DNA from 3 places in the Clostridium thermosuccinogenes genome. Region 1 is predicted to be linked to each of the others. Evidence: riboswitches for the same ligand, from Rfam matches in the RefSeq annotation. Region 1 holds a riboswitch; each other region holds the start of a gene.
The links. Region 1 has a riboswitch for cyclic di-GMP ahead of CDO33_RS13685 (LytR/AlgR family response regulator transcription factor). Riboswitches for the same ligand answer to the same signal wherever they lie in the genome.
Positions count from the first base shown of each region.

Region 2: linked by a shared signal. The riboswitch ahead of CDO33_RS09700 (EAL domain-containing protein) and the one ahead of CDO33_RS13685 (LytR/AlgR family response regulator transcription factor) in region 1 are both predicted to bind cyclic di-GMP.
Region 3: linked by a shared signal. The riboswitch ahead of CDO33_RS06720 (HD-GYP domain-containing protein) and the one ahead of CDO33_RS13685 (LytR/AlgR family response regulator transcription factor) in region 1 are both predicted to bind cyclic di-GMP.

Region 1 is NZ_CP021850.1:3,103,165-3,114,019, forward strand. Features, by position in the region: gene CDO33_RS13675 (helix-turn-helix transcriptional regulator) at 1-722, opposite strand, end outside; gene CDO33_RS13680 (sensor histidine kinase) at 997-2,364, opposite strand; gene CDO33_RS13685 (LytR/AlgR family response regulator transcription factor) at 2,377-3,117, opposite strand; cyclic di-GMP riboswitch class I at 3,277-3,363, opposite strand; gene CDO33_RS13690 (transposase) at 3,429-4,631, opposite strand; gene CDO33_RS13695 (S1C family serine protease) at 4,842-6,131, opposite strand; gene CDO33_RS13700 (hypothetical protein) at 6,631-6,918, shown strand; gene CDO33_RS13705 (sensor histidine kinase) at 7,148-8,542, opposite strand; gene CDO33_RS13710 (response regulator transcription factor) at 8,558-9,259, opposite strand; gene copZ (copper chaperone CopZ) at 9,352-9,558, opposite strand; gene CDO33_RS13720 (hypothetical protein) at 9,576-10,250, opposite strand; gene CDO33_RS13725 (heavy metal translocating P-type ATPase) at 10,288-10,855, opposite strand, start outside.
Region 2 is NZ_CP021850.1:2,205,251-2,216,105, forward strand. Features, by position in the region: gene CDO33_RS09670 (cation-translocating P-type ATPase) at 1-1,470, shown strand, start outside; gene CDO33_RS09675 (PEP/pyruvate-binding domain-containing protein) at 1,542-4,091, opposite strand; gene CDO33_RS20825 (hypothetical protein) at 4,377-4,550, shown strand; gene CDO33_RS09685 (bacteriohemerythrin) at 4,794-5,213, opposite strand; gene CDO33_RS09690 (bacteriohemerythrin) at 5,237-5,653, opposite strand; gene CDO33_RS09695 (putative bifunctional diguanylate cyclase/phosphodiesterase) at 5,727-7,469, opposite strand; gene CDO33_RS09700 (EAL domain-containing protein) at 7,924-8,628, opposite strand; cyclic di-GMP riboswitch class I at 8,773-8,859, opposite strand; gene CDO33_RS09705 (ABC-2 transporter permease) at 9,154-9,816, opposite strand; gene CDO33_RS09710 (ABC transporter ATP-binding protein) at 9,806-10,675, opposite strand; gene CDO33_RS09715 (GntR family transcriptional regulator) at 10,677-10,855, opposite strand, start outside.
Region 3 is NZ_CP021850.1:1,557,362-1,568,216, forward strand. Features, by position in the region: gene ylbJ (sporulation integral membrane protein YlbJ) at 1-1,073, opposite strand, end outside; cyclic di-GMP riboswitch class I at 1,289-1,372, shown strand; gene CDO33_RS06720 (HD-GYP domain-containing protein) at 1,551-2,708, shown strand; gene CDO33_RS06725 (branched-chain amino acid aminotransferase) at 2,764-3,834, opposite strand; gene CDO33_RS06730 (YqeG family HAD IIIA-type phosphatase) at 4,292-4,810, shown strand; gene aroE (shikimate dehydrogenase) at 4,822-5,709, shown strand; gene CDO33_RS06740 (prepilin peptidase) at 5,917-6,615, shown strand; gene CDO33_RS06745 (late competence development ComFB family protein) at 6,617-6,898, shown strand; gene CDO33_RS06750 (TIM barrel protein) at 6,984-7,880, shown strand; gene aroQ (type II 3-dehydroquinate dehydratase) at 7,846-8,277, shown strand; gene efp (elongation factor P) at 8,955-9,512, shown strand; gene CDO33_RS06765 (CD1247 N-terminal domain-containing protein) at 9,620-10,030, shown strand; gene spoIIIAA (stage III sporulation protein AA) at 10,277-10,855, shown strand, end outside.

The DNA of each region.
Region 1 (10,855 bases):
TCTTGTGAGCAAGTAATGCTCTTTGCATTTTTAACTCGTAGGCCTATCCATTTCATTATAGGTTGACCGTTTTTGTCGCACGGAAAAGTACCTTCAAACTCAATCCGTGTTCCTGTCCGCCAGCTTACTTCACCTATTCCTATCTCTCCTATTTCATAAATGATGGGGGGAAGTCCTTTCTTCTCCAATGCCTCATTATAGCTTGTAATAAAGCAGTCCGGTAGATAGTCGTTGCTTCCTAGTTCATCACACAATTGCAAGTAATGTTTCCATTGAAAAAACATCTCTGTGTTGCACACATGATGAGTCTGATCCACTATGTAGCAGAATATATCCGTCAATGAAAGATTTTTCTCATATAGCATGTATTCAAGTGCCTGGTATAGCTTCTCTAAAGTTTTTTCATCTTTATCATCTCGTATGATTCCTGAAATAAGGCAATGCAAATTACCCACGTGATTATTCGAATAATCGTTTACATAGAAATAAAAAGGTATTCTACGAATAAATTTTGCTACAGGCAGTGGCTTATACCCGTATTTATCATCCAACCAACTTGAATAAGAAATAGAACCATTACGTCCAACTTTTTTATCGCAGTACGAAAAAATCTCATTTCCAACGATAGAGTGCATATTGAGATATTTAATCAATTTATCTTTATCAAAATATTTATCATCAACGTACTGCTCAATAATATCAATATCTGATCTTGACAGCATATTAAACACCTCCCATATGCATTTATAATAATACGAATATTTTGGGTAATCAAGATGTCCATTTATTCGTAAAATCAGAACGAAAAATGTAATGTAGAAGGTGATTTACTTCTTTATACTTTAAAAACAAAGAAAATCTTACCTATCAGTTCGTATTATTTATGTCAGTACTATACTCACAAAATGAAATGTATATGAATATAAAAAAACTAAGTATTTGGTGCCTCCCTACTGTAACATATAAACTGAATGTTCATTATTGTAATCAGAACAATTATCGCTTATATTTATTCCAAGGAATATAAATCATAAATTCCACACCGGTATAGCCTTCAGGCTCTCTCAATTGTAATTGACCGTCATAACGATCTATAATCTGCTTAATTATATATAGCCCAAGACCGCTATGCTGTTTAATGCTTTTAGTTGTATATCCGGCAGTAAAAATATTTTGCCTAGCATTTTGAGGGATGGGGCTGCCGTTATTGGATACCTTTAATTCCAAACCTAGCTTATTGCATACTAGAACTAAGTCTATTCGTGGGGAACCATTCATTTTTACTGCATCTAAAGCATTATCCAGAAGGTTACCGGTTAATTGAGTAAGATCCTCCGGCGAAAGTGGAAGAGAACCGTCTTGTATTTTTACATACCAGTAGAATTTGATTCCATTGATTTTTGCTTCCTCATGTTTTGTACTTATAATAGCCGCTAATTCCGGAGGTTCAATTTTCAGGAGGCTTCCTATGCGGCTGACAGTATGATACAGATTTTCGATATAGGTTTCTGCCTGGTCGTAATGACAAGCCTTTATATATCCATAAATGGCAGTAAGATGGTTGTAAAAATCATGACGCTCAACCTGCAAACGCAAATGCAAATTATGTCTCTCTCTGGCATAATGAATCTCTGTTTCCAATTTTGCATCGCGTTCTATGACTTTTAGCAGATATCCGGATACAAATATCGTAGCTAAAACAGAAATCAATAAAACAATGCTACCAACTTCTACTAGGGTTTTCAGTGTAAAACTGGGATAAACACCTGAATTGTAGGCATGAAAACTAAGATTTAATAAAACAAGCATTAAAGCTTGTACCAGACATAATGCCAAAAGACAATTTTGCCTAATGAGTTGCTTTGTTGTTCTTTTGTCAGACTCATTTTTTATTCCCAATTTTTCTGATATTAACGGTAAGCGCCATCCTCGTTTGCTGATGATATACGCTAATATTGCTAGTAAAATCAAGTGAGGCAAAGTAAAAAGTATTCTTAGCAAAGGATCAGAGATGATTTGTTCAAGATTTAAATTAAAAATCCAAGCCAGAAGTGGAACGGAGATTCCCTCCGCCAATCCCAAAAACACACTTGAAAGTACCATTACAACTGCTGAAGTATGCCAGCGCAATCGGAAAAAGAGGTTCAAAAATATAGTCATGAGTGCTACTTGTGATATAGTATGGATACCAAAACGTACTGGCATTGTCCGGATACTGAATGAGAATATCGAAGTCAGCAGGGAAAGGATTATTACTACAAACGGTGACTCCCGTTTCTTTGTTAATGCTAGTACCATATAATACAAAACCAGGCTTTCAGGAACAGATACACCTAAAAAGGGGATTAACGGCATAACATCCATCGCAATACCCCCTTAGACATTATAATCAGAATACTTCATTAGCTCAGACATACGATCACGGCTAAGTAAAGCCTTGTCTTCACAATTATTGAATTTTACCTCATAATACGATGAATTGGGAAAAGAGACTATCTTTTCAATCCGATCGGTGTTTATAATGAAAGATTTATGGGAACGAAAGAACATCTTTCCTAAGTACTTCTCCAGTTCCTGCAGGGTTTGTCGGGTTTTAAATTTCCCGTTGGTACAGGAGATAAGGGTATGACGTCCGGACTTTTCTATATAAAATATCTCATCCAGCTTTATAAAGACTCGTTCACTGCCCAGATTTATTGAAATTCTGCAGGTCTCCGTATTTTGGGAAGTATTACTCTTTTTTGATATTTCCAGCATCTTATATATGCGTCGGAATGTAGATTTTACTCTATCCTCATCAATTGGCTTTAATATGTAATCGGATGCATACAGTTTGAATGCATCGAGAGAGTATTCCTGATGTGCGGTTATAAAGACTATTGCTATATCCGGTTTTATTTCTCTCAGCCTCTCGGCTAACTCTATTCCTTTCATATCAGGCAGCTCAATATCAAGAAAAGCTAAGTCCGGGTTATGCTCTATTGTAAGCTTTATGATATCATTAGCATTTTCCGCTGTTCCAACAACCAGAGCCCCTTCAAGCTTACTAAGAATCGAGCATAGTAAAAGCATTACTCCATGTTCATCATCAGCCATTACAACTTTAACCGGCGACATACTCACCACTTCCTTTCAGGATTCCCTGGCAAACTTGCAAACACCTTTCCGGCAAATCAAAGTCATAATGGCTCAAAGTCGTTACTATAAGTAATAATGGTTGTATACATAAAGGCTCACTGATGTTATAAAACACCAATGAGCCTAAAGCAGCTTAGTCCCGGCAACCCGGCCATCATAGCGGTAAATCGCTTTAGACCCGAGGCTTTGCGTCCTTGTCTTTCAACAAGTTTGCCTTTATCGATTTTATTTATTTTGATAACACTTACTATTATATACTATAAATGAGCAAATTTCATACCAATAAATGGTTATATGGCTATACCAAGCTCTTCATTGATCTTTGACAACGGAATACCATGGCAAGCTTGTTCGTAAACATAGGCAATCAAGTTTTGTTTAATTTCATTGCGTACATGTTTACGTTGAATACCCAGGGTACGGCAATCATCAGATGATATGCTTATACAATAGGCATAAGCGAGCACAATAATTGTCAGGAATCGCCGGATTGCCTGTTTTCCACGTACCTGGTATCTATCAAGTTCAAGCTGCATCTTGTTATCCCTGAAGAAGATTTCTATCGTCCACCTTTCGGTGTAAGTTGATAGAATAACTTCTTCTGAAAGATTACATGTGCTGTAAAAAACATGCGTGGCATTTTCTTCAAACAGCTTGTTTTCAGGCCAACTAAGCAGTATTACTCCGATTTTAGGGAGCCTCTTGATAAACCCGTTAACACGGTGAACCCAGTACTTCTGATTGCCCGCGGTGACAAGGCGGACATCTTTTTTAGTAAGGGTTTTCACATACGCATTAACTTTCTGTCCTAATCTTGGGCCTCCTTCATAATAAAGGACCCTGTTGGCCTTCAAAGCACCAATGTACTCAAAACCTCTGCTATGGGCAGCTTTTATTACAGAACAGGCACTATACCAATTGTTTCCCAGGACGTATACCTTTGTCGGAAAATCCGGCAGTGCTTCGATTATTTGACGCACCATGTTGATTTTACTCTGCTTAACCTTATCATAAAGTTCCATATAATAAGGCAGCTTTAGTCCCCCGCATTCCAGAAGCACACATACGATCTGGTGGCCGTAAACACGCTTTTTCCTGAGATGCGAATGGTGGAAACTACAACCTTCTGTTGGTCTCAAAGCCTTTGACGAGGGCTTTGTCTTTTCGGAAATAGTATCATCCAGTATCGCATATACAGGACAGCCTGTTTTCCGGGCTTGTAAGCTTATCTGTGCCAGTACGTATAACTGGTATTTATCCATAACAAGGCTTGTAGGCCATGGTGATCTCGATAAAAACTTCCAGATGGAAGTCCGGTGAACATTACGCATGCTGAGTTCCGGTACATTCTTGATTTTTCCACCAAAGCCGCCTTGCATAGCGGAAGCAATTATGCTTGTAAGGTTTGCAAGTTGAGGCTTTGTAAGTAAAAGTGTCAGTCTTAATGCAATAAGGAACTTCCTTAAACTTTCTGTACATGTTATAATGTTCATCGAGGCATCGTCAATCCTTTATCTTTTGTGTTAGCAACAAAAATATCGGATTTTTCGGTTGCCTCATTTAGTTTTACAAATTATGTTAGCGTTTTTGCTCCTTTATAGTTATATACTAAAAGCCATGTTGAAATTTGTCAAAGCGTGTTATTTTCCTTTTCAAGTTTCTTCATGTTCATCACTAAAAGGCCTACTCTTATCCCCCAGCTTTTATTTCTCTTCAGAGAATACCAGCTTTAAGGTTTTCTTTCCATCTTCTCTCACAACAACAACATTTACTGTATCACCTGCTTTATAGCCCTTCTTAATCTCATCCAAATCTTTCATAGTTTTGGCTTCCTTATCAGCAAGACTTACAAGTATATCTCCCTTCCTTATTCCGGCTTTATCTGCGCCGCTTCCCGCTGTCACGTCCATTACATAGATTCCAACTGGCAGTCCATACTGATTCGCGATTGTCTCGGTGATCTCCATACCTGAAATACCTATTAAAGGCCTTCCCTTAACATATCCAAACAATATCAACTGGTCAATAATCGGTTTCGCATCATTAATTGGAATTGCAAATCCCAGGCCTTCAACTCCAGCAACAGAGATTTTAATTGTGTTAATCCCTATTACCTGCCCCTGCGAATTTACAAGTGCCCCACCACTATTCCCGGGATTAATTGCTGCATCTGTCTGAATCAAGTTAAGGGTTTTATCATCTGCAGCAACCTTTCTATCCAGTGCGCTAACTACTCCTGCAGTTACAGACCCTGCAAATTCCATTCCCAAAGGATTGCCAATAGCAACTGCCAATTCCCCTACTTCCAACTGGGAAGAATCACCAAGTTCAGCTACAGGAAGGTTTTCCAGTTCGATCTTAATAACAGCCAAGTCGTTTTTACTGTCACCTCCTACATATGTAGCTTTTGCCTGTCTCCCATCCGGAAGAAACACCTCCAATGTAGAGTTCTTACTTGCATTATTCTTAGGGTCTGCGTATTCTACTACATGATAGTTTGTCATGATATATCCATCTTGGCTTATGATAACACCAGAACCCTCTGCTTTAGACTGTCCCATCTCTACTCCGAAATACCTGCTTTGCGGATTGGCTACAGACATTCTGATGCCAACTACTGAAGGCCCTACTTTCTTCGCTATTTCAGTTACGGTAGAGCCTTTGACAAGAGCAGTTTTTATTACCCCACCTCTATCTATTGAGCTACTATTGGAGTTATTAATAGTCGAAACGATACCTGCCTTTTGTATCAATGCCTCCTGTTTTTTTAATTCACCTGAAAACTTTGAATATAGAGCTCCACCTACTGCAGTACTGCTTATTAAGGAAGTTGCCAAAACAAGAGATATATAAGTTTTTAAATTTGATTTTTTCTTTGTACTTACTTGAAATCTTTGCGAGGTATCCACCTGTTCAACCCTATTTACCTCTTCCACAATATCATCGGATTCATAATTATAGCTATTTTCATACGAACCAAAATATTCATTCATATCAAACACCTCTCAATTTGTTAAATATCTTATGGACTTATCGTAGGAAAAAGATGTGAAGATTTAATGGAGAATATATGAAATAATTGTTAATAGTATTAAAATAAAATATTAATGCATTAACACATTAGTAGCTGCTTAAGCAACGAAAAGCGCGAGCAGGGTGTATATTATATCTACTCAGACGTCATAAAATTACTTTAACGTTAATATTGAAGACTATAATATATAAATGAAAAAACTTTATGTTGAGAATATTGACATTTCATTAAGAAACTCATATATTCTCCAGCAAAGCTTTTGACCCAATTTTTTTAGTCTTTCTTCTTCACTTGTACTTTTTTTCATAAAATCTACATATCTAACTGCTAAAATAAAGGCCATAGCAATATATAAAATTTGTATATGTTGTAGAATGATTGAGTTAGCAGCTAATTAAGCTGTAATAGGCGGAAAATGTTAAAAGTCTGAAGATCCGTATTAATAAGGAGGACGGAATATGAAATGTTGTCACGGAAATGACAGGCATCAGGAAAATGAACATAAAGGTAAGCATAAAGGTCATATATCACATATTTTGATGATGATGTTGTGCTGCGGCGGACCAGTAATTTTAGTGCTTCTATTACCATTGATAGGAAAAATCCTTCCCGGAACCAGCATCTATTTATCCAAAATCATACCGTTTCTTTGTCCGATTATGATGCTTGTGATGATGCCAATGATGTTTAAAAAGGATAAGGGAAATAATGCAACCGAGAACAAGCAACTAAAAGATAATGTGTAAAAAATCATGAAAAAAAATATAGAGTAATATATCCCCCCAACAAAGATTGATTTACAATGTAGCTAGTCCTTAAGTCTCAGGATTTAAGGGCTAGCTATGTTTCTATGTTATTATTTAGCAAGCTCCCTTGCTATAAGCCATGACCTTAAGAGCGGTTATAGAAGAACAGGAGTAAGAAAAAAGATAGTGACCCATGACAATCCATCATCCTCAAGTAATAGATAGCTATTTAGCCGAGCTGCTTTGGTAATGATATAATAAATTCTGTCCCTTCATCAACCTTGCTCTTTACTTGAATCTTCCCCTTGTGTGCATCAATTATTGCCTTTGTGATTGTAAGACCAATTCCGGCACCTCCGGTCAACCTGTTTCTTGATTTATCTGCACGATAGAAACGTTCAAAAATATGGGGTAAGTCCTCTGGGGGAATCCCTTTCCCAGTATCTTTAACAGTTATTTCTGTAACGTCATCGGCACCTTTAACTATAACCTCCACTACACCCCCCTGTGGAGTGTACTTTTGAGCATTTGACAGCAGATTTATTATTACCTGGCTTATTTTATCCTTATCAGCAGTTACTATCTCTTTTTCACCTATAAACTTTACATCTATATCCTTATTCGCAAAGTCATTCTCGAAGTTCTGTATAATATGCCGGATAAGCTCCGAAATATCAAAGCTTGTCTTGGTAAGGATCAGGTTTTCGCTCTCATATTTCGCTAGCTTTTCAAGATCCCCTACCAACCTGTTTATTCTCATGATTTCTTCGTGGCAGCTCTTTAGCCTCTCGGTATCAGGCTTCCAAATACCGTCAATCATTGCTTCCATGTGGCTTTGCAAAGTAGCCAGGGGGGTTCGTAATTCATGGGCAACGTCGGCTGTGAGCCTTTTTCTTAAGACTTCCTGGTTTTCCAAGGTTTCAGCAAGGTTGTTAATGGTTTCAGTAAGCTGAGTAGTCTCCTTTGTACTGGATGGTTCAGTTATCCTGCCATCAAAATATCCTTTTGAAATCATTTGAGCTGTGGCTATAACCCGGGAAATGGGTGTACTCAGCCTTTTTGCCATTACCGAGCCGAAGAGAAAGGATAAAATAAGAGAAAATGCGCCAACACCCATAAGAAGTCTGTTTATAGTATTTATAAACTCCAGATCACTATCATTAAAGTAATATGGGCCATAATAACCGATTACAACTTTTCCGACTTCACTCAGCTTATTTGTAATAGGATAAATATTTTCTACATATCTGCCTTCCCAGTTGGGATAGCGGCTGCTCATGTTCTTTGCTATATGAGCCAACATCTGCTCGCATAGTGCATTATCATGAAACTTTGCATCCCATATGATCTTTTCCGAAGAATCCACCAACTTTATAATCATTCCTTGTTCCAAAGCATTAATACAAATGTTCCCAATAGCTTCCGTATCCCATTCTCCACCAGTTTTATACTGCTGATTGATTTGAGAAACAATTTCCTTATTCTTCCGTTCTTGGTTTTCTATGATGTAATCCTTAAAATGTTTGTCCAGCAACAGGTTCGTTATAACACTGATCATGAGCACAGAAATAAGAACTACAGAAATGTAAGATAGCGATAACTTGGTTCTCAAACTATATTTCATAACACAATCGCCTTCCTATTCACCACCAAACCGGTAGCCTATTCCATGAACAGTTAAAATGTATTTTGGGTTTTTTGGGTCGGATTCAATTTTTTGTCTGATGTTCTTTATATGGGTATCAATTGTTCTGTCATAGCCATCGTAATCCTCACCCCAAGCCATATATATCAATTCTTCCCTGGTGAAAGTCTTATCAGGATATTTTACCATCGTTAACAGCAGCTTATATTCATTAGGAGTCAAATTGATTGCTTCCCCATATCTTTTCACCTCATATTTCAAGGTATCGATGACCAGTTCATCATTGTTTAAAGTTATAAAGCTTGACAATGGAATTAATGCGTCACTTACCCTTCTCAAAACTGCTTCAACCCTTGCTACTAATTGCCTTGGGCTGAAGGGTTTTGTAACATAATCATCTGCTCCGATATTCAAACCTTTTAAAACATCCTCTTCTTCAACCTTAGCAGTAAGCATTATTATAGGTACTCTTGATTTCTTCCTTAAAGCTTTGCAAATTTCCTCACCGTTCATATCCGGAAGCATTAAATCTAGAATTATTAGAGCAGGATTCTCCTTTTCGAATTTATCCAGAGCTTCCTTGCCATTATATGCTTCATATACTGAATATCCACTGTTTTCAAGATATGATTTTACAACCTCCACTATTTTCATCTCGTCATCCACGATCAGTATTTTTTGGGGCACATTGCTCATCGTAAACCTCCGTAATAGCTGATATCATAAAAATCTATAAAATATATGAAAAAATCCCCTGTTTGACAAGGGGACTTTTTCGTACACATTAATTATACAACATCGTATCCCTGATCCTCAATCTCGTTTTTGATCCTGTCCAGTGATACCTCTGAACTCTCGTATTCAACTGTGACGGTTTTACCTTTTAAGTCAACTGTTACTGCACTAACACCATCAAGAGCACCTACTGATTTTTTAATAGCATTTTCGCAATGCGAACAAGACATTCCATCAACCTTTAATACTGTTCTTTCCATTTCTTAATCCTCCAATCTTATTTTATATTAAACGGTTTTAAAAATTTGTCCACTTCAACCTTTTTACCATTCATATCCATGGTTTCAACCTTGGCAAATACCCAACCCTCTACCTTTTCAGGATCAACTCCTGCGTCAATAAACACCTGCGGATTCAAAACAAATACTATATCCTTGTCGTTCATTCCAATGTCCATTGCCCACTCAAACATGTTGCCTCCTGCCAGATCCACCCCAAAATGATCCAGAGCAGCGTGGTAACCTATAGAGTCTCGCTTAAGTTCTACAATTTTTTCGTAGGAGGCAATCGGAGTAGCTTCACCATCATAAGTTATACTTTCAGAGCTTAGTTCTACACCAACTACCAGTTTATCCTCGGAAACCATACCATCCGGCAGCTTATTAATATCAAGGCCTGCATCAATAAAAGGTTTGGCATCGAATTCCAGCATTGCATCATATAATTTGCTCTTACTGAAATCCTTACTCCAGAAGAATTTAGCGCTGTTATCCGGCGCAGTCAAAGTCCAGCCTCCATTGACCTCATCGGCTGCAATTTTATCTGGCATTGCATCCAATACTTCTTTAAATGATGTGATGGATTTGTTGCCTATTACATCCAGCTGACTGCATGAAGCAAAAATAAACGTCATTATCAGTAACAGCGGAATTAAAATGTGCTTCTTTTTCATTGGATACCCATTCCTTTCTTTTTATAAAGTCTACTCTTTATTTATATGGCTTAAACCTTTTTAGCCTTAAAGCATTTGTTAAAACAGATACTGAGCTTAGAGACATTGCTGCAGCTGCAAATATGGGATTTAGAAGCGGACCGCCAAAAAGATAAAGAACGCCTGCTGCAATCGGAATGCCGGCAACATTATATCCAAAAGCCCAGAACAGGTTTTGCTTGATGTTGCGTATTGTACTTTTACTTAAGTGGATTGCTGTTGGAACATCCATAAGGTCACTTTTCATCAGCACAATATCTGCAGATTCCATAGCCACATCGGTACCTGAACCTATAGCCATACCAATATCGGCCTGTACAAGGGCAGGCGCATCATTGATTCCATCACCTACCATTGCTACTTTCTTTCCTTCTGCCTGCAGCTTTTTAACCTCATTTGACTTATCCTGCGGGAGAACCTCAGCCAGTACTCTATTTATACCAACTTGTTTTGCAATCGCTTCGGCAGTTTTTCGATTATCACCGGTTATCATAGCAACTTCAATGCCCATGGACTGAAGCTTTTTAATTGCTTTTGCACTGCTTTCCTTAACAACATCAGCAACA
Region 2 (10,855 bases), 900 kb from region 1:
AACAGATATAATCTTGAAAAAAACGAACTTAATTCAAAGCATCAAAGGGTGGCGGAAAAACCTTTCGATTCTGACAGAAAACTGATGTCCACTTTAAACGTGGAAGGAAATGGTTATAGAGTGCATACGAAAGGAGCCATCGACAACATACTGAAGATTTCAACCCATGCCCTTGTAAATGGCAAAAGAGTGCCTTTGACCGAAGAGATGAAAGCAAATTACCTGAAATCCGCCGACGAGATGTCGGACAATGCATTAAGGGTTTTGGGCGCTGCTTATAAGGATACCGACAGCATGATTTCCCCAGAGGAGATGGAAAAAGATCTAACCGTTATCGGTTTTGTAGGCATGATCGACCCGCCGAGGCTGGAGGTTAAAGATTCCATCAGGGTGGCAAAGATGGCCGGAATAACCCCTGTTATGATCACCGGCGACCATAAGAACACTGCTGTTGCCATTGCAAAAGAGCTAGGTATTGCTGATTCCATCGATCAGAGCATCACCGGTGCTGAGATCGACCAGCTTTCTGATGAAGAATTTTCTAAAAAAATAAACAGCTTAAGGGTATTTGCCAGGGTTTCCCCTGAGCATAAGGTAAAGATTGTTAGAGCGTTCAAGGCCCAGGGAAATATTGTATCCATGACCGGTGACGGCGTTAATGATGCTCCTTCGCTGAAATATGCGGATATAGGTGTCGCTATGGGCATAACCGGAACCGATGTATCCAAAGGTGCCAGCGATATGATTCTTACCGATGACAACTTTACAACCATCGTCCATGCCATAGAGGAGGGCAGGAACATCTATAACAACATAAAAAAATCGGTTATATTCCTGCTATCCTGCAACCTTGGTGAGGTTATTACAATATTCGCATCCATACTGTTCTTCTGGCCGGTGCCTCTGATGCCAACCCAGATTTTGTGGATCAATCTGATAACCGATACATTGCCTGCAATAGCGCTGGGGGTTGACCCCGGCGATAGTGATATCATGAAGAAAAAGCCAAGAAATCCGAAGGAAAGCTTCTTTGCCAAAGGTGCGGGACTCAGAGCGATCATCGGCGGTGTGCTGATAGGTGCATTGACACTGCTGGCCTTCTTCTTCGGCCTTAGAGAGCACGGTTATACTTTAGGCTCAGAGAATATACCCGAAGAAGTTCTGATTTATGCGAGAACTATGTCCTTCGTTGTATTGGCTGCCTCCCAGTTGTTCTATTCCCTGACGATGAGGAACCCGGTGAAATCCATTTTCCGGATTGGATTATTCTCCAATAAATACCTCATCGGTGCCATTGTCGTGGGAATATTCCTGCAACTGATGGTTATTTCCGTGCCTTTCCTGGCAGGCGCCTTCAATCTTCACAACCTCAGTTTAAACGACTGGGGAATCGTAATATTGCTGGCATTGATACCCCTTGCAGCAAATGAGATAATCAAAATATTCATGAGAAAAACGGAAAGAGATTGATTCTAACAGAAAAAAGCAGGCTGTACGAGTTTGAAGCTCATGGCAGCCTGCTTTTTTGTTGCATGATGTAGCTATTTACATATGAGCTTTTGGGTCACAATGTCGGAGAATATCTCCATTCCGGTGGTCTGAGAAATATGTATTACATTTGAAAACCTCGAACCTTCCGGCAAAACGGATTCCAGAATATTCTCCTTTTCAAGAATGCGGTCCGGATTAAACACAACGCCCTCCTGACCTTCGAAGATGGCGACATAGAATATTCCCGACTCCACAATGTCCTGGAAAAAATGGCTTCCATAAGACAGTTCCGGCATGAATCCTGCTTCATTGGATGCAACCTCGCAAAGGACCTGCATATTGCACAATTCCGAAAAATGTACCGGTACACCCAGGGAAGGCGTGGTGGTCCCCCATCTTCCAGGTCCCATCAGCATGGCATTTTTACCCTTCATTTTGGTGTTGATCATTCCGATCTGCCTCGCAACGGTATATTTCTCCTGCTCACTGAGCTCAAGATATTCCCGGGCTTTGACATATACAACAAAATCCACCGGCAGTCTCACATTTCCACCCATGAAATTGCCCCTGGTTGCAAAGAAGCAGTCCTTTTTGTCTGTCAGTTCCGGCATCCTGACAGGCTTGCCCAGGCCCTTTGTCTGCAAAGGACGGCACTGGAGCGGGTTTACCTTGAATTGGTTGTCTCTTGTGAAATTCACCGTAAATTCAATGTCCACAGGATAATCATACACCTTGGAAAGCAAGGCCAGCATTTCCCTCATCAATTCAGGGAAACCGGTGTCTTTAAGCAGCTTTTTGAAGTTGAGAATAAAAGGGGTCTTTACATCGGTATATCCCAACTCCCGCAGACGGTTGGCAGCCTGGTAGTCCGGCGTGCCGAACAGCTCCTTGTCGGTATTTATGTCTCCGGACATGATTTCATCCAGCTCGCAGGTTTTATGAGCATTCTCTTCCAGTGAAAGAACATCGACAAAGTGCTGGGAGAATTTTTTCTGGTCGTCATGATTCATAGCCAGCATGCGCAAAGGGTTATCCAGACATACGATTCTGGCATAATCCCCGACGGTCCTGTCTACAGCACGCGTACCAAGCCCGAAGACCAGACGGAGCATTCCTGCTTTCATATCCACGCTCTTATCCCACACATAGAGGTTTGAGGAATTTCCAACGCCTGCAGCATGGGGGAAAAATTTATCCTTATGATAATCCCCGGATACACGCTGTACCAATATTGCCATCTGTTCATCCCTGTCGGAAAGTCCTCTGTTGACCCTGTAAGCCAGAGCATCCTCATTCATGGTGCTGGCATAAACGGTGCGCACTGCCTGTTCAAAAGCTTTATACCTTTCCTCGGGAGTTCCCTGATTTACGCAAAACACACTCTCATATTTGCCGGCAAAGGCATTTCCAAAATTGTCTTCCAGCAACGAACTGGAGCGCACGATAATCGGAGACTGGCCAAAATACTCCAGCATCTGCATAAACTGCTCCTGAATGCTCTCCGGAAACTTTCCGTGCAAAATCCCTTCTTTTAGCAAAGGAGCAAATTCGAAATATCCATCCTTCGTCTTCTGCTTCATGCGGAGCTTCCACAGATTGTTTTGAACAATATATGTATAAAAAACATCCGAACCTATATAGTATGAATCATGGGGCTCCAAAAAGGGAATGAATCGGTCTTTTCCCTCTGTTTCCAGTATCTTTCTGGCAACGAGCATACCTATGCTTTTTCCCCCGATAAATCCTGTTCCTATCTCCCTGGATGCTATTGCCAGGATGTCCCTCAATGTGAAAAAACGATCGCAAAGCTCGAATATCCTTGATTCGTCACCTATAATCATGGACATCAGGAACCTTTTGGTTTCTTCCTGCTGTTTTGGTTCCTGCTTCAATACATCCTTTGCTTTATTAAAAATGACATTCCAGTAATCCAGACGCTCTTCACTGCGGTTAATGGCGGAAAACAATTCAGCTGCTTCGGCGCTGGAGGTAATGCATATGGCTTCCTGACCTTTAACCAAATGGGGCAGGAACATGGTAGGAGAATAACGCTTCCAGACCTTAAGGGGGTGAATATACATATTATCCTTCACCTGATATAAATCTATTAAAACCTGGGTGGTCTCACGAATGCCTGCAATGGTGCTGTATGTATGAGCATTTCGCATTATGGCAAAATATGCGATGGTATCCAACTCATATAGAAAAGGGCATATAACCTTGAAGAAGTTTCCGATCATCAGATCGGAATGCCAGTATTCCAGCAGATCTGTCAGACAGTCAAAGACATAAAACGCTTTTCTTCCTTCCTGCTCCACCAGGCTGTGAACAGTGGTGGCAAAGCTTTCAAAGCCCTTTTTCGCATCAGCTTTGAATATTTTGATTTCAGGGTCTTCCTTTATCACCGGTTCATGATTTGCGAAACGAACATAGATCAGCTTTCTTCCATCCAGCTTTGCCTGTTCAACATAGGGACCCACCATCCTTTTATAGCTGGCTATTGAGTCCACCTGCCATACCACGTTATCCCCCAACCTTAGCCGGTCAATAGCCTGATCAATACCTTTAAGGCCTGTGCTAACCTTTTCGTAAATTTCCATTATTTAACTCCCCAAGAAAAAAGTAATTTCTTTATATTATATACGGATAAAGCAGCTTGTAAACAGCAGTTTTGGAAAACTATCATCTGCTTTATGCTAAAGAAACAGTTACCACGAATCATGCTAAAGATGGAAGCAATCGTATATGATTTCAGTATACCAAAAATGATGTCGTTAAAAATACTCGTTCATAAGCCTTGTACCGTAAGATTTACATAAATGCACAATTGGTCCTCAGCTTCATACAATGGCAGTGAATCAAAATAATATATTGGAGGTATTCAAATGACATACAGAGAACTGCTGGAGATAACAAAAAATCATCCGAACCCTTTCTGGAAAAAAAACAGACACGAGAGAGAATTTGAGCAAAAGTACAGGGCATGGCTGGAATTGCAGAACCAGTCCCAGGATTCCGACGACTCCCACAATTCGGAGGATAAAGAAGACTGGACTTGAAAGCAGTGTACTTAAGGCATGGGACAACCTGGAGAATAAAAAGACATGCCTGCCAAAAGCATTAAAATAAGGCTGTTATACGGAAAATCCCGAGATGATGCCCCTATAGGTATCAGCTCGGAATTTTCTTTTTTCGAAAGGTTATTCCCATCGCATATTTTTCCGATAGATATGTAAAGCCAAAAAACACCAGTATCCATATCCCCTTTCTCCAATGGTGTCTTTTAAAGCTTGTTGCAGCTTCTAAACATTAATGCCGTTTTCTTTAAAATATACAGCATACTTCCGGTCTGAGAACAAAATATGACTGCTTATCCATTCGGACAAAAAATCTACGATTTCCAAGGTTGCCTGTTTCTGATCCGCATCAATGTCCTTTGAGGAAATGCTCTTTATCTTCCGGACATAGAATTCATGCTCATGCTTCTGCTTATCCAATTCACCATAATTATATTTCTCCAAGAGATTTTCTTCAAAGGTAAAATGGTATTCAGTATAATCCAAAAGCTCGACTATCAACTGTGTAATTTCATCATAGTGATCATAGGAGTCATTTAAAACCGCAAGATCATAGACCCTTGCCCCAATATCAAACAATCTTCTGTGCTGCTTGTCTATTTCCTCAATGTCAAGTTTGTAGCGGTCCTTCCATTCAAAGGCCATATCCTTTTCCTCCCCGTTTTATATTATTTGATGCCCTTTGCGTTGAAAAATTCCTTGTATCCCATATCCGTTTTTAAAATATGCCCTGCTATCCAGTCGGATACGAAGTTTATAAGGTTTAGCAGTGTCTCTTCCTGGTTTGCATCAATGTCCTCATTTTTCATTCTTTCAAGCTTTTTTACCAGAAACATGTGCTCAATTTTATGCTGGTCCAGTCCTTCAAAACCATACTTTTCCATGAGCATTTCCTCATACCTGAAATGCTTTAGGGTATATTCCTTCAATTCCTCTAAAACGACCATAATTTCATCATAATGGTCATAACCATCCTTTGCCAGTACCAGATCCGAAATCTTACCCCCAATTTCAAACAACTTCTTATGTTGCTTGTCAATCTCAGCAATATTCACGCCGTAAGAGTCTTTCCACTCAAAATACATAATATACCTCCTATCTTGCAATATTTCTTTACATAAAGTACTATATACTATTATACCTTAGCTTCTGGCACTTCTAAAGTAGTTTGATTATTTCATTTTCGGGCAGGGGTTTGCTGAATATGTATCCTTGAATTTTGTCGCATTGGTTTTTAACCAGGTATTGCAGCTGTTCCTTTGTTTCCACGCCTTCAGCTACCACACACATACCCAGTTTTCTACCCAAGGCAATAATTTGTCCTATCAGCACCTTGCTTTCATCATCGGTAGGAATATCAACTATGAAAGATTTATCAATTTTTAATGTAGTAATCGGCAGCTGACTTAAATAGCTAAGGGAAGAATAGCCTTTGCCAAAATCATCCAGAGCAATTCCCACTCCCAGCTCCTTTAATTCGCATAGCTTTGGTCTTATCCTTTCAAAAGACTCCATCAACATGGTTTCCGTAATCTCCAGTTCCAGGTGTTCCGGCTTTAAATCACAGGTTTCCAGTACATCTCTGACTATATTTACAAAATCCGACTGGAGCAATTGCTGTATTGAAATGTTAACGGATATGCTCAGATTTTCAAATCCTTTCTGGTGCAGGCTTTTTAAAAACTCACAGGATGTTCTCAGCACCCATGTTCCCAAAGGTATAATAAGGCGTGTATCCTCAGCTATACCGATGAACTTCATAGGTGATAGGAGACCTAGTTCAGGGCTTTTCCACCTTAATAAAGCTTCAAGTCCGATAATCTTTTTAATTTTCAAATCCAGTTGAGGTTGATAGTACAATTCAAATTCGCTTTTTGCCAATGCCGATCGCAAATGCTTTTCTATGATAATCCTCTCGTTCAAGGCCTTGTCCATGCACTTGTCATACATAACATAGCCATTTTTCCCCTGGCTTTTGCTCCTGTACATGGCAATGTCCGCACATTTCAATAATTCAATTATGCTCTCCCCATGCTCAGGGTAGATGGCAATTCCAATGCTTAAAGTTGTGCTCATCAAAATGCCGTCTACCTCCAACCCATCCACAAAGCCATTTAATATATACTCTGCAAAGGATACCGCATCATCATTGCTCTTAATATCCTTCAGGATGATGACAAATTCATCCCCTCCGATTCGGTAAATGGAGCATTCCTCATTTAAAAGAGAGGACAGCTTTTCACCCACTTTGGCTATGAACTTATCCCCAAAAGCATGTCCCATGGTATCGTTGACATATTTGAAGTTGTCCATATCAACAAAAAAAATCGCTGCTTTGTTCTTTTTGGGACATAAACTATTGATGCTGGCATTTTCCAAAAGGGATAGCTTGTTGGGTAGTCCGGTCAGCGTATCATTATATGCGAGATAATGCATCTTTTTCTCATTTTCAATAAGCTGATCATATTGCTGTTTCAATTCTTCTTCGGAAGCTGCAATTTCCTCATATAAGGACTCCAATTCCTCGTGGGCGGCCGTCAGCTCCTCATAACTTCTCATGAGCTCTTCTTCGGATTTTTTGATGCGTTTAAGCAAACGATAGACCAGCAAAAACAGAACGACGGAGGAAACTATCACATATGCCCAACCTTTCATAATGCTGACATAGGCAAAAATTTCCTTGTCCTGTATAATATCTGAGATAATTTTGTCAGAAAAGGCAATCCACAGGAAGCCCAAAAACGTGCATAGAATAGATAATCTTGCCGATAAATATAAAGGACTAAAATCATTAACTGCCTTTTCTTCCTTTTTGAATAGAAGGCTGAATCTTGTGCCTTTACTGTTTTTAGTTTTACTGACCGCCACAGCCAGTGTTTTTAGAAGCTTAATAGGTGACAATGCGCTACCCTCCAAGACTTCAAAGTTCGTAAATATCACAAGAGCATTAGTTTCATATATCATTTTACTCCTTGCATAGCTATATTTCTACCCAAACAATTTATGATTAAACATATTTTTGCATTAACATACAATACATGTATACAAATACTATTTTATCATAAAAAAAAGCTCAAATAAACCTGAAACTTAACAGATTTATCCAAGCTTTTAAATAATCATATTATGCCACTGCCATCTTTAGGGCAAAACGATTGTTCTGCCTTTATCCCGTGGTATACACGGAAGATTTCTCTGTATGCAACAACATCCATCGTTGTTTCTCTTTATTCTATCCCTTATCAACTTTTCATTCCAGTACATAATGCATAAAAATTAATCCGTCCTGTCTCTGCAAATTATGTGTCATTACATGACAATTTCCGACAGTTCTTTCTTATAATACATTAAAATTCTACAGGATTAAATTTTCTTTAGGCGATGGTTTCCCCAGGTAATATCCCTGGCCATAGGATATGCCCAAAAGTTCAGCGGCATTCAGGTCAGCTTCTGTTTCCACACCTTCTATTATCAATTTCGTTGAATCTACAAGCAGATCAACTAAAAATCTTACAATTCTTTGTTTCCTGGGATTTACGGCGAGATTGCTGGCAAAATATCGATCCAGCTTTATATAGTCAGGTTCTAACTCTATCCACTGTTGAAAAAAAGAATATCCTGCTCCCATATCATCCACTGCAATTTTAACACCTCTCGCCCGAAGTCCCCTCGTCACCTTCTTAAGCTCCTTCCAGTTTTCAACCGGCTCATTTTCCAGAAGCTCCAGCACCACAGGCATATCCTCGGGTATATTGGTATCCCACCAATATAAAAAATTGCCTTTTAAAAGCGTGGAAGGAAATATGTTAATAAATATGAGGTTTGATTCATTTCTAAAGTTATTTAATGCAGTCTTGATAGACATAAGATCCAGTGTGCTCTGACAGCCTTTTTCCTCGGCTTCTTTGAATATCTGGTTAGGGGAAATGTGTAATTTCGAAGCGTCTCTAAGCAATGCCTCATACCCTATAATGCTTAAATTCTTCAAGCAGTATATGGGTTGAAACCAATGCGTTATAGAATAGTTGAACTTGCTGTCATCAATACTGATTTTCCGCAACTTAATCTCCTCCACTAACACTGACATAAGTAGCGATTGAGCTGCCTATGTTATAACTTCATGGAAAGAGATTAAGGGGTCAGGCGCATTTAGAGTGATCTTAAATTGCCCGATCCTTTCCCTGCTTTCAATACCTATAACTTCACTGGCAACCCAACCGTCATGGCATTCTCATGCTTTAGACTTGTGGCTTTGCGTCCTCACCTTTCGATGAGTTTGCCTTTTTCAATGCAAGCTAATTAATGTAAGAATAACCTTTTCCATACAGTAAAATTATTCCTACCAAGTAATAATTTTATCACAACTTTGTCATTTTTCAATATATTATCAAATGTTTTGTAATCTATTATATTGTTTTGTAATCTAATGTAATATTTTGTATCCTGTGTTTATGCTTATTGACATCCTTATACAGCATACTTATTCATGCACACACAAAGAAATCCTGCTTTATATCAAAGCAGGAATCAGCAACCTTTAATGTAAATTCATATTTTGTCATTTGGTTTTTTCACATTTGTATCTTTAAAATTCCCTGTTCTTATAAAATTTCACCGACAATCCGTAGGACAAGGCTATGAAAGCCAATAATGCAACGGCCTTCAGCAGCAGTATGACCACATCTCCTTGGGACCATATAAATTTTGTTATGGCTCCGTCTAATGCGACCCTTTCCCACTCCTGAAAAACTTTCATGATGTATGAAACACCAAAGAATAAGCAAAAGAACAGCAAGAATCCGACTATCCTGGATTTCGCAAACCCGAATTTGAAAAATACGGGCAGGTTCAAGCCTGTCATGATGCTGATCGCAACCATTCCAACCATAAAGCTGTCCAGTGTCATTGGATAAACTTTGATGGGCGCTCCTGAAAGCAATAAAAGATTAGAAAATATAACATAGCCCACGGTAGCCATCAAAAAGAAAACATATACAGCGAGATATTTTGCGGCTACAACCTGGCTCCTTTTTATGGGCAGGCTGTTTATCATTATATCTGTCTTGTTCTTTTCATCATAAGCACAGGATGTCGTCAATAGAATATATACCACCCCTGTGGCCGCTGCGGAAAAAACAACCGATTCCATATTCTGAAAGGCAAAAATCAAAGCAAGAAGATAAAGAAGGCTAAAAGCCACATATCTTTTTTGTATCAGCAGGTCTTTCACGATCAAACTATACAGCATTCTGTTCCCTCCTTGTATGATAAAGCATTATCTCCTCCAGGGTAGGTTTTTCTATAAGGATTTTGTCGCCATACTTTCTTTTTATCTGATTTTTGTCTTTGGTCAAGGCTTCAAATCCAAATCGGTTCTGTCTTACCCCTACGAAATCACGAGATGCATCTTTCCCCAGAATCTCTTTTCCGCCTTTAACCATACCGTAATTGCTCAAAATATCGTCCTTGGACTCACTGAAAAGGATTTCTCCATTGTGGATCAAGGTTACATAATCTGCGATCTTGTCCAGGTCCGATGTGATATGGGTTGAGAAAAACACCGCTTTGTTTTCATCCTGTATCACCTCGGACAAAGTTTCCAAAAGCTCGCTTCTTACCAGTGGGTCCAATCCCGAGGTCGGCTCATCCATGATGAGCAGGTCGGCATTGTGGGATAACGCTATCGTCAGAGATAGCTTCATCTTCATACCTTTTGATAACTCCTTGATTTTCTTTTTCTCCGGCAGCTCAAACTTCTTGATGTACTTCTTATATGCTTTTTCATCCCATGTTTTGTAAAAAGGCTCAATAATCCACTTCATCTCCGAAATCGTCAGCTCTTCATAGAAATAGTTTTCATCATAAACGAAACCAATCCTGTTCTTTATCTCATGCTCAAATTTAACATTATCCTTCCCGAAGACCTTGATTTCTCCCCCGTCCTTCTTCAACAGGTTCATAATAAGCTTGATGGTAGTGCTTTTTCCCGCACCGTTAGGGCCTATAAAGCCCATTATATATCCTTTTTCCAGCACCAGGTCAATACCCTTGATGCTAAAGTCCCCATAACTCTTGCGCAGTCCTTTTATTTCCAAAATCGGTTCCATCTTATCCCTCCTCATATAATATCTTAAGCATTTCCGACAGTTCTTCCATTGATATTCCGACGGTCCGCGCAGCCTGAACCGCTTCCGCCAGCTTCTCTTCAATTATCCGTATCCTGGCCTCTTTTAGCAGATCCTTGTTTTGAGCTGAAACAAAAGACCCCTTTCCAGGAACACTCACAA
Region 3 (10,855 bases), 1.5 Mb from region 1:
GAATAAACTCCTGCAAATACGCCTTGAAGGAATTTTCCCAACAGATATGGCTTTATGCTGATGTCGGTGCCGCCAACCATGCTGATAACCTGGGAGTGAACCGACAATCCTGCCCATCCCATTATGAAGCTGGCGGCTGTCAGACGGTGGATTAATGGAGAATACTCCGCATTAGCAGCCATGTTTACCCCTGTGGTTATTTCAAAGAATCCGCTTATTATTGAAGCCGATATTTCCTGGTTTATTCCCAAAGGCCGAAGAATGGCGGATACAGCATCCGATAGACTTTTTATAAATCCGGTCTCCAGCAGCAGATTGATGATAACTGAGAAAAATATTATAAAACCGCCGATAGCCAGCAGTAAATTTACCGAGTTTCGCACGGCATCTCCGAATAGCTTGCCCGGATTAAGGGCGGCATGGGAAGGTGCCAGCTCATTTTTCAGTCTTTTCAACAAATTACCTTTAAAATTGTATCCGGAACTTTCTTTTTTTCTGCCGTAAAATCTGAAAATGATTCCCACCGTAGTGGAGGCAAGTACATGGCATCCCAGTAAAAACAAACCTAATCGGGGCATTTTAAACATACCTACGGAAACAGCCCCAATTATAAAAAGAGGTCCGGAATTATTGGTAAAGGTAAGAAGCCTTTCTGCCTCAACTTTGGTCAATAGTCCTTCTTTTCGCATTTCTGATGTAATTTTTGCTCCGACGGGATATCCGCTGGTAATACCCATGGCAAAAGCAAAGGAACCGCATCCCGGCACATTAAACAAAGGGCGCATTACCGGCTCCAGTAGAATTCCGACTGCTTTTACAAGCCCTGTTTTGTTCAACAGTTCCGATGCCACAAAAAACGGGAACAGGGACGGAAAAACTATCTCAATCCACAGTTTTATCCCTTTATAAGCTGAAGCAACTGCAGTTTTCGAGAATATGACAAGGCATATAATAAAAAGGACACACAGGGAAGGTAGAACCAGATTCTTAAGGTAAATAACCTTGAAGGACCGGCAACTGAATGCCAGTGATATGATGATTAAAGCAATAATAATGTAAAAATACCAGCTCATGTGCTACCTCCCATAACAGCATCTATCAAATCTTATTACGACTTTTTAAAAATATGCATACCATATAAACTGTTGTTTTTCATAATATTGACATTCCTATATGTTATATGATAAGCTAATGCCGGTGTAGGTCTATAGGATTATCCATGTAGTGCTCAATACTCACAAATCCGATAGTACTACAGGATTTTTTTTCCATGATCTATTTAAAATGCTTATGAAAAGGGTAAACCTGCCGAAAGGCAGGGGCACAAAGCTGCGGGTCTAAGGTGTTGCACTATGACAGCCGGGCTACCATAGCATGACATGCATGTATATACTATTGTCATGGCTTTGGTTTAGCCATGACTTTTTGTTTAACGTTGGGATAACGGGGTAATTAAATTTAGCAAAAGCATATGCAATAGCTAAAGCTTACAGTCTAACCAACTATGGGCTATCATTCATGATATACGACATAACAGGGAGTGTAGGAATTTGCGTCTGGTACCAATTAATAGTGTAAAAGAAGGATATTTTCTGGGAAAGACATTGTATGATACCAGCGGCAGGGTACTGCTCAAGCAGGGTACCCGCTTTAATAAAATGCTGATTGAAAGCGTTAAGAAGGCTGGAATTCAAAAGATTTATATAAACGATGAGTTTAGTGACAGTGAGATTGAAGACATAATAAAACCGGAAATAAAAATCAAAGCAGTAAAATCTGTTAAGGATTTATTCAGCCACGTAAAGAAAAAGGAAAAGGCATATAGGACAAAAGCAGGCAGTCTAGGAAGCAGTTCTCTGCTTAGAATCCAGGATGAGCAGATAGAAGATGTGCAGGAGGTTTCCAAGTCGATAGTTGAGGATGTTTTGTCCAACAGCAATACATTGATCAATCTTGTGGACATAAAAACTGCCGATAATTACACCTACGAGCATTGTGTAAATGTAGCGGTGCTGTCTCTGGTGCTGGGTATCGAAATGGGTCTTAATCAAAAGCAGCTCAGCGACCTTTGTGTCGGAGCACTTTTGCACGATATAGGAAAGGCGTTTACACCTACCGAAATACTGACAAAACCTGACACCCTGGATGATGCGGAGTTTAACATCATTAAGAAGCATCCCGTGGACGGATATGAATACATAAAAGATGATAATAACTTAGCTTCCGCCGTTAAGGTTATTGTGCTGGAACATCACGAAAAGGTGGATGGAACAGGTTACCCCAGGGGCTTAAAAGGCGATCAGATACACAAGCTGGCAAAGATCATTTCCGTCGTTGACGTATACGATGCGTTGACATCTGACAGACCATACAGAAAAGCGGTTTCTCCCAGTGAAGCATTGGAGTTGATAATGGGAAGCGCCGGAAGGCATTTTGATTTTGAAACAGCTCAGGCCTTTGTTAGAAGGGTGGTACCTTATCCGATAGGGACTTTGGTCAGGCTCAGCAATGGAGATGTCGGAGTGGTGGAAAGCATAAAACCTAATTTCCCACTGCGTCCTACCGTAAAAGTAATAAGACAGAATGCGGTAGATGTGGATATTGAGGTGATTGATCTCATGAAGGAGAACAGCTTGGTTATTGAAGGCATACAATATGATTATCCGAACCTGTCGATTCCTTATTATCTGAAACATGCGAAAGCATAAAAGACCGCCTGTATTGGAAAACAGACGGTCTTTTCTCATACTCTAATTATCCTTTTTATTTCACCTCTAAGGTCCAGCCGAATTCATCCTTAAGCCTGCCGTTTTGAATTCCGGTGATGGTGTCATAGATTTTCTGGGAAAGCTCTCCGATTTTACCGTTGTTAATGATCATTTTTTTGCCTTCCCAGCTAAGCTCGCCTATGGGTGAAATTACAGCGGCGGTGCCGGTTCCAAAGGCTTCTTCCAGGGTACCGTTCTCAGAGGCTTCGTACAACTCCTGTATGCTCAGCCGTCTTTCGGTTACTTTTACTCCCCAATGATTCAGAAGGTCTATGGTTGATGCCCTGGTTATTCCCGGAAGTATACTGCCTTCGAGAGCCGGAGTGATTACTTCTCCGTTGATTTTAAAGAAGACATTCATAGAACCTACTTCTTCGACATATTTCTTTTCAACTCCGTCCAGCCACAAAACCTGGACATAACCTTCATTATGGGCTTCGTCCTGAGCTTTCAGGCTTGCTGCATAGTTTCCTGGAGTCTTAGCGTAGCCTGTTCCGCCTCTGACAGCTCTTACATACCGGGGCTCCACATATATCTTAACCGGGTTGATGCCTCCTGGGTAATATGCTCCGCTGGGAGAAAGAATTATCATAAACATATAGGTTTTTGAGTTTCTGACTCCGAGATACGGGTCTGTTGCGATGATAAAAGGCCTTATGTAAAGGGATGTCCCTTCGGCTTCGGGAATCCAATCCTTGTCGATGTTGACCAGGGTTTTTAGCGCTTCAACGCAAAAATCAGGATCTACAGGAGGTATGCAAAGCCTGTCGTTGGAAATGTTTATGCGTTCCATGTTTTTTCTCGGCCTGAAAAGAAGAACCCTTCCGTCTGTGGTTTTATATGCCTTCAGTCCCTCAAAAACTGCTTGCCCGTAATGAAATACCATGGTGGACGGCTCGAAGGGAATAGGACCATATGGTACTATTCTTGGATCATGCCAGCCTTTGCCTTCCGTGTAGTTCATTATAAACATGTGGTCTGTAAAATACTGGCCGAAACCCAAATTGTCCTGATTTGGCTTCGGCTTCGGAAATTTGGTTTTTTCAATCTTAATTTGAAGTGACATATCTATTCTCTCCTTTCAAGTAATTGCAGACTTCAATGCGAATGAAATAATACATAAAAAAGCATTCAATTGTGTATAATTATGCATTGTATAAGCAACACAATCGATGTTATGTTATCAATTTAATCTTTACCTAAAGGGAGCTTGCTGAAGCAAGTTTTCGGATTTTACATCCCCGAAGGCCTTCTTATAACGCTGCGAAGCCCTTGGCAGGCATAGCGCGGAAAATATAGAGCATAAGCCGGAAAAAGGTAATTTTCCATTAATGCTTCATGCTTTGCCAAAGCTTACATATATTATGCTACTTTTCTGTTTAAAAATCCAGTATTTTTTCATAATAATAAATGCGCCTGTATTGATATGATTATTTTTATCTGCTATGATATTCATAGTTTTATGGATAATTTGCCCTTTTGGCAGCTATGTTGTTTTTAAATTTTGATCCGGAGGAATGGAAATGCTGCAGAAATTCTATCCTGAAATGATTGTAGACAGGGTGCAGGATATAGATCTGGAAGTTCTGAGAAATAGAAATATAAAAGGGCTCATTCTGGATATAGATAATACTCTTGTACCAAACCATGTAAAAGATGCGGATGAAAATGCCGTCAAATGGATTGAACGGGTCAAGTCCAGCGGCTTTAAGACATGTATTGTTTCTAACGCTTCCAGGAAAAGGGTTGTAAGGTTTAATGAAAGGCTTAAAATATTTGCTCTCCACAGAGCCTCAAAGCCTGGAACTGCCGCGTTTAAAAAGGCACTCAGGCTTATGGAGCTGAAAGAGAACGAAACTGCTGTAATTGGAGACCAGATATTTACGGATATATATGGAGGCAACAAATTAGGAGCATTTACAATATTGGTAAAGCCCATAGATAGCAAGACGGAGTTTATTTTTGTCAGGCTTAAAAGGATTTTTGAGAAGGTTGTGCTGAAAAGCTATTATAAAAATATTAAAAGGACTAATTTGAAATAAGAAGGGTTGAAATGAATATCGATAGCAGAGTTTCAGGGAAAACAAAGCTTGTGGGACTTATAGGGAACCCGGTGGAACACACTGTTTCTCCGCTGCTTCACAATACGATAAGCTCAAAACTCGGGATAGACATGATATATGTGCCCATGAAGGTGGAAAAGGATGGGCTCATGGATGCGGTCAGCGGATTGAAAGCGCTGAATTTCACCGGCTTTAACGTTACGGTTCCATATAAAAATGAAGTGATGAAGTTTATTGATGACATCTCAAAGGATGCTTTGCTTATGGGAGCTGTAAACACCGTAAAGATAATGAACGGCAGATTGTACGGTTATAATACCGATGGAGAAGGCTTTTCCAGATCTTTTAAAGAAGAGTCGGGCACTACACTCAAAGATAAAAAAGTGGTAATGCTGGGCGCCGGAGGAGCTGCCAGAGCGATAGCCGTAAAGCTGGCTCTTGAAGGAGCTAAAAAAATAACCGTGATAAACCGTACTGTTTCAAAGGCAGAGGAAATATGCCAGCTGGTGAACAATAATTTGCATCCGGTGGCGGAGCATTACGGCTGGGACGATGTAGAAGCCGACGTTTCTCTGGAGGAGAGCGATGTAATAATAAACACAACTTCGTCGGGAATGTTTCCCGATGTTAATGGTTATCCCTATCCAAAGCCCATCAACTTTTCAGCAAGGCAGATCGTGTACGATGTGATATACAACCCGTCAAAAACCAGATTTCTTGAAGAAGCTGAGAGATGTGGATGCACTGTTATAAACGGTCTCGGCATGCTCTTCTATCAAGGTATATATGCCTATGAAATCTGGACGGAAGTAAAGCTTGGAGAAGAACTCCTTAAGGATATTTTCAGCCAATTCAGATGTATAACGGAAAGCACATAGGCGTAGCCGGAAGCATCAATGGTGGCCACTGGCAGGAGATTAAGGCATAAAAGCAAAAGCAGCAAGCCCCTGTCAGGGGCTAGAACACAAAAAATAGAATAATTTACAGAAAATAAAGGATTTTTTCACCTTTTGGCGAATATGCAATAATATTCGTAAAAAAGGTATAGCTCTGTGCTTTACAGTGATAGAGGATAAGGTAACGATATGATGGCATATTACATATTCTTTTGTGTTGTCGGTCTTGCTGCGGGTATGTTTCTGGATGTATGGATTGAATGCCTGATTGCGGAAACATCCATAAAGGAAGGATTAAAAAAGCGCCGACGCCTGCCAAATCCGCTGGTTATGTTTTTAACGGCAATTATCTTCATGCTTTTATTAAAAAGATATTCCATATCAATTGAATATTTTGCAGCCATATTTCTGATGGCCTTATTGATTGCTGTTTTTTATGTAGATTCAAAGCGCAGGATAATACCCAATGAACTTGTGCTGGCGGGTCTCCTGGGGTCGGTGCTGCTTCTTGCAAGCAACCTGTTCGGCTGCAAGTACATATTTGGAGAAGGATGGCAAGAGCATCTTCTGGGGCTTTTGCCCGGCTCAGGATTTCTGATGCTGGTGGCTCTTATGGGAAAGGTTTTATACAAAACCGATAATGCCATGGGCATGGGGGATATAAAGATATATGCGCCTATTGGACTAATCCTGGGATGGAAGCTGTGCATGGTGTCCGTTTTCATTGCCATGGCTGCAGCAGCTTTTACAAGCATCGGGCTTCTGGTGGCGGGAAAGAAAAAAAGAAAGGATTCAGTGCCTTTTGGACCGTTTATTGCTGTCGGAACTCTGGTGGCTCTGTTGTGGGGCCATGATATGATCAAAGGATACATGATATGGGGGTTGTAGCATGTTTCATATTAAAAATTACATGGAAGAAGCCGTTTTTCAACGGCTTGAGGAGATCCTCGACGATATAAGCATATGCCAATGTGAAAAGTGCAGGATGGATGTTGCCGCTATAGCATTGAACAGCCTTCCGCCCAAATATGTTGTCAGTGAAAAGGGAGAACTGTACTCAAAGGTGGACTCTCTGATGCAGCAGTTTGAAGTGGATATAATAGCTGCCATCACCAAGGCTGCGGTTATCGTAAAGCGAAACCCGAGGCACGACGGCAATCATATATGTTAACGGGTTCCAAGAGGATGAAGCTTGTAAAATTCAAAGAGGCTGCATATACTATTAGAAGTTTCTTAAACGGACAAAGGAGTGCAATATGATAAGGTTTGGACCATCCGGCAATTCGGACAGCTTTTACGAACAGGGGTACAAGTCATCGGTGGATATGCCTGAATGGCTTGCCAATATGGGCCTCAGTGCTTACGAATATCAGTGCTCAAGGGGAGTTAACATAAGTGAATCTACAGCCAGGAAGCTGGGGGAGAATGCCTGGGCAAAGGATATCTTTTTAAGCGTGCATGCCCCATATTATATAAATATGGCCAGTGAAGAAAAGGAAAAAAGGGAAAAATCCATCGGGTATGTGCTGGACACCCTTATGGCAGCGAAATGGATGGGGGCCAAAAGGGTTGTGATCCACACCGGATCAGTCGGCAAGGGGAACCGGGACAGGGCGTTTAAAACGGCGGTATCCACCCTTTTGGAGACCATCAGACAAGCCGATGCCATGGGTTACGGAGATATTACCCTATGTCCTGAGGTGTTGGGGAAGATGAACCAGCTGGGCTCCCTTGAAGAAATACTGGAAATGTGCAAGCTGGATGAGAGGCTTATACCGACGATTGATTTTGGACACTTGCATGCCAGGGGATTGGGGGCCTTAAATTCGATAGACGATTTTGAAAAGGTAATAATAACGATTGAAAATGCCATAGGCTACGACAGGCTTAAAAACCTGCACTGCCATTTCAGCCGTGTTGAGTTTACTGCCGGGGGAGAAAAAAAGCACTGGAGGATTTTCGATGACCAGTATGGCCCGGAGTTTGAATACCTGGCCGAGGTTCTGATAAAGAAAGCCATGGAGCCGGTGATAATCTGTGAATCCAGAAACTATATGGCAGAGGATGCGCTAGAACTGAAAAACATTTACGAAAATGCTTTGACGGGGGTAAAAAAGAATGGTAAAGAGAGTATTGGTCATAAACGGGCCTAATCTGAATCTTTTAGGTATGCGGGAAAAGGATATTTATGGCGTCGAAACGCTGGAAGATATAGCAAGAAGAGTGGTCGCTGAAGCGGAAGCCCTGAATATGGACGTCGATTTTGTGCAGTCCAATCACGAGGGGGAGATAATAGATAAAATCCATTTTGCCAGGGGAAGGTATGATGCAATCATAATAAACCCCGGTGCATATACCCATTACAGCATAGCAATAAGAGATGCGATAAAGGCTGTGGAAATCCCGACCGTTGAAGTGCATCTGTCCAATATCCATGCTCGGGAGGAGTTCCGCAGCAAATCGGTAATAGCTCCTGTATGCATAGGACAGATTTGCGGCTTTGGCGGCAACGGATATATCCTGGCCTTGTCTGCGGTATCCATGCTGTAGCATTAGTAAAAATGCTGTAACAGCAATGTCAATGATAGATATCAATGCTGCAGTGTCCTTTTTACCTGGTTTTTCTTTACTATTTGGGCGTGAATTCAGCTAATAGTGGATGTATTGTCTGCCATGTGCTCTGAATCTTTCCGGAACAACCACCCTTTTCAATAAGATGAATTCAAACCAATTTTATATAGTGATAAAATGATTAAGTTAGCACAAAGGTTTCAATTATACACGAAGGTTATATTTTAATCAAAAAGACTTAATCTATAAAAGTAATAAGCTTTTAATAAAAATTGCTGTGCCGAAGAATACTAGGGAGGGAGACCACATCTTTGTTAAATATGTGGTATTGCCGTAAACAAAATTTTTCTTGAAATAAGTAGAAATTTATTTTAATATAGACTAGTACTACATTGTTATACTGGAAAACAATGGCTTTATGGCTCCTTCAATTTCCTGGCGGCCATCAGATCCACCTGTCGAAGCCGCAAGAACATGATGGGTATATTTTTGAGCCAATTTACCGGACATCGGGTAAGGCTGACCTTCCACCAATTGTTTTCCACTTAAATGCCGGAATAACAAAGTAGGACCAGTATATCAAACATATTGCCGGATAAATGCAAAGAGAAAGAAATAATTTTACTAATATATATAAAACATGGAGGTAGATATTAATGATATCAGCTGGAGATTTTAGAAATGGAGTAACCTTTGACATTGATGGACAGGTATTTCAGATAGTAGAATTCCAACACGTTAAGCCAGGCAAAGGTGCAGCCTTCGTCAGGACAAAGCTGAAAAACGTGATCACCGGCGCTACTGTAGAAAGAACTTTCAGCCCGACGGACAAATTTCCGGAAGCATATATCGAAAGAAGAGAGATGCAGTACTTGTATAATGACGGAGATTTGTACTATTTCATGGATGTGGAAACCTATGAGCAGACCCCTCTTAGCAAGGACACCTTGGGAGATTCACTGAAATTTGTCAAGGAGAACATGACAGTTAAAATTCTTTCATACAAGGGCAATGTTTTCGGCGTTGAGCCTCCGACCTTTGTTGAGCTTCAGGTAACTCATACCGAACCCGGATTCAAGGGCGATACTGCAACAGGTGCCACCAAACCTGCTACTGTTGAAACCGGTGCTGTGATTAAGGTTCCGCTCTTCGTAAATGAAGGTGATATAGTAAGGATAGATACAAGGACCGGAGAATATATGGAAAGGGCATAATGCCCTTTTTCATTAACAATCTTTTTAAAAAGGGGTTATTAATTCTATTTGATTTGTTAATAATAACTACATATGATTGAATATATAAGGTTAATGGAGGTGTACCTGTGAGCTACTTAAAGGAAAAGGTTGCTTATTTAAAAGGCCTTGCCGAGGGAATGCAGATAAACGATGCTTCTAATGAGGGGAAACTGCTGAAAGCCATCATCGACGTGTTGGACGATATAGCACTGGAAGTGGATGATATCAGAGAAGTACAGGAACAGTTGAATGAACAGGTTGATAATATTGATGAAGATTTGGCTGAAGTGGAAAGGATAATTTTTGATGATGAAGAGGATTATCCGGCTTTGGTGGAATGTCCGTACTGTCACAAAGAGTTTGAAGTTGATGAAGATCTGATTGATGATGAGGGGGATACGATAGAGTGTCCTCATTGCCATAAGAAGGTTGACATCGACTGGGATTGTGAATGTGAAGAGTGCGGAGACGACGATCATGATCATGATGCTGAATGAGTGAACAATCTTAGAATGGAAAAGGAATGGTTAAAAATTAACCATTCTTTTTTTATTGTCATAAATTTGGACAAAGCTAAATATCTATATTAATAACATAACATGTTGTCCGGCATTTCCAGATCAGGCACCGGGTCAAAATCCTGCTGCGGCGCTTCTTTTGGACAGCCGGCGAAGCCTTAAGCATATGATTTTGCAACAGATAAAATTTCTGCCTCTATGGCAATAACGGAGGGATGAAAGTTGATGACTGAAGATAAGCCAAGGGATAAGAAAAGCACACTGGAAAAAGAAATTCTAAGGTATTTTCCGCAAACCATCAGGGATGTTTTATTAAAAGCAGATCCTGCGGTATTATCGGATATTGAGGAGATAAGGTTGAGAGCAGGAAAACCTGTTACCCTGCTTAATTCGGATGGGGATTGGTTTGTCAATAAAGAAGGCAAGCTGACCTGCCGCAAGGAGAATGCATACATAGCAGATCCTATGGAAATAACCAGGACGCTGGAATTGATGAGCGAGAAATCAGTATATGCCTACCAGGACGAAGTACGAAACGGTTTTATAACCTTAAGGGGAGGGCACAGAGTAGGAATAGCAGGCAGGGTGGTCCTGGAAAACGGAATGGTAAAAAACATAAAGGACATATCCGGCCTGAACATAAGGATATCCAGGGAAGTTCCCGGATGCTCAGGGGATATAATCCGGTATATCATCCACAACAGCAGCGATATTTACAATACGCTGATCATATCGCCGCCCCAATGCGGCAAGACCACCCTTTTAAGAGATATAGCACGTATCATAAGTGACGGAACAGACAGA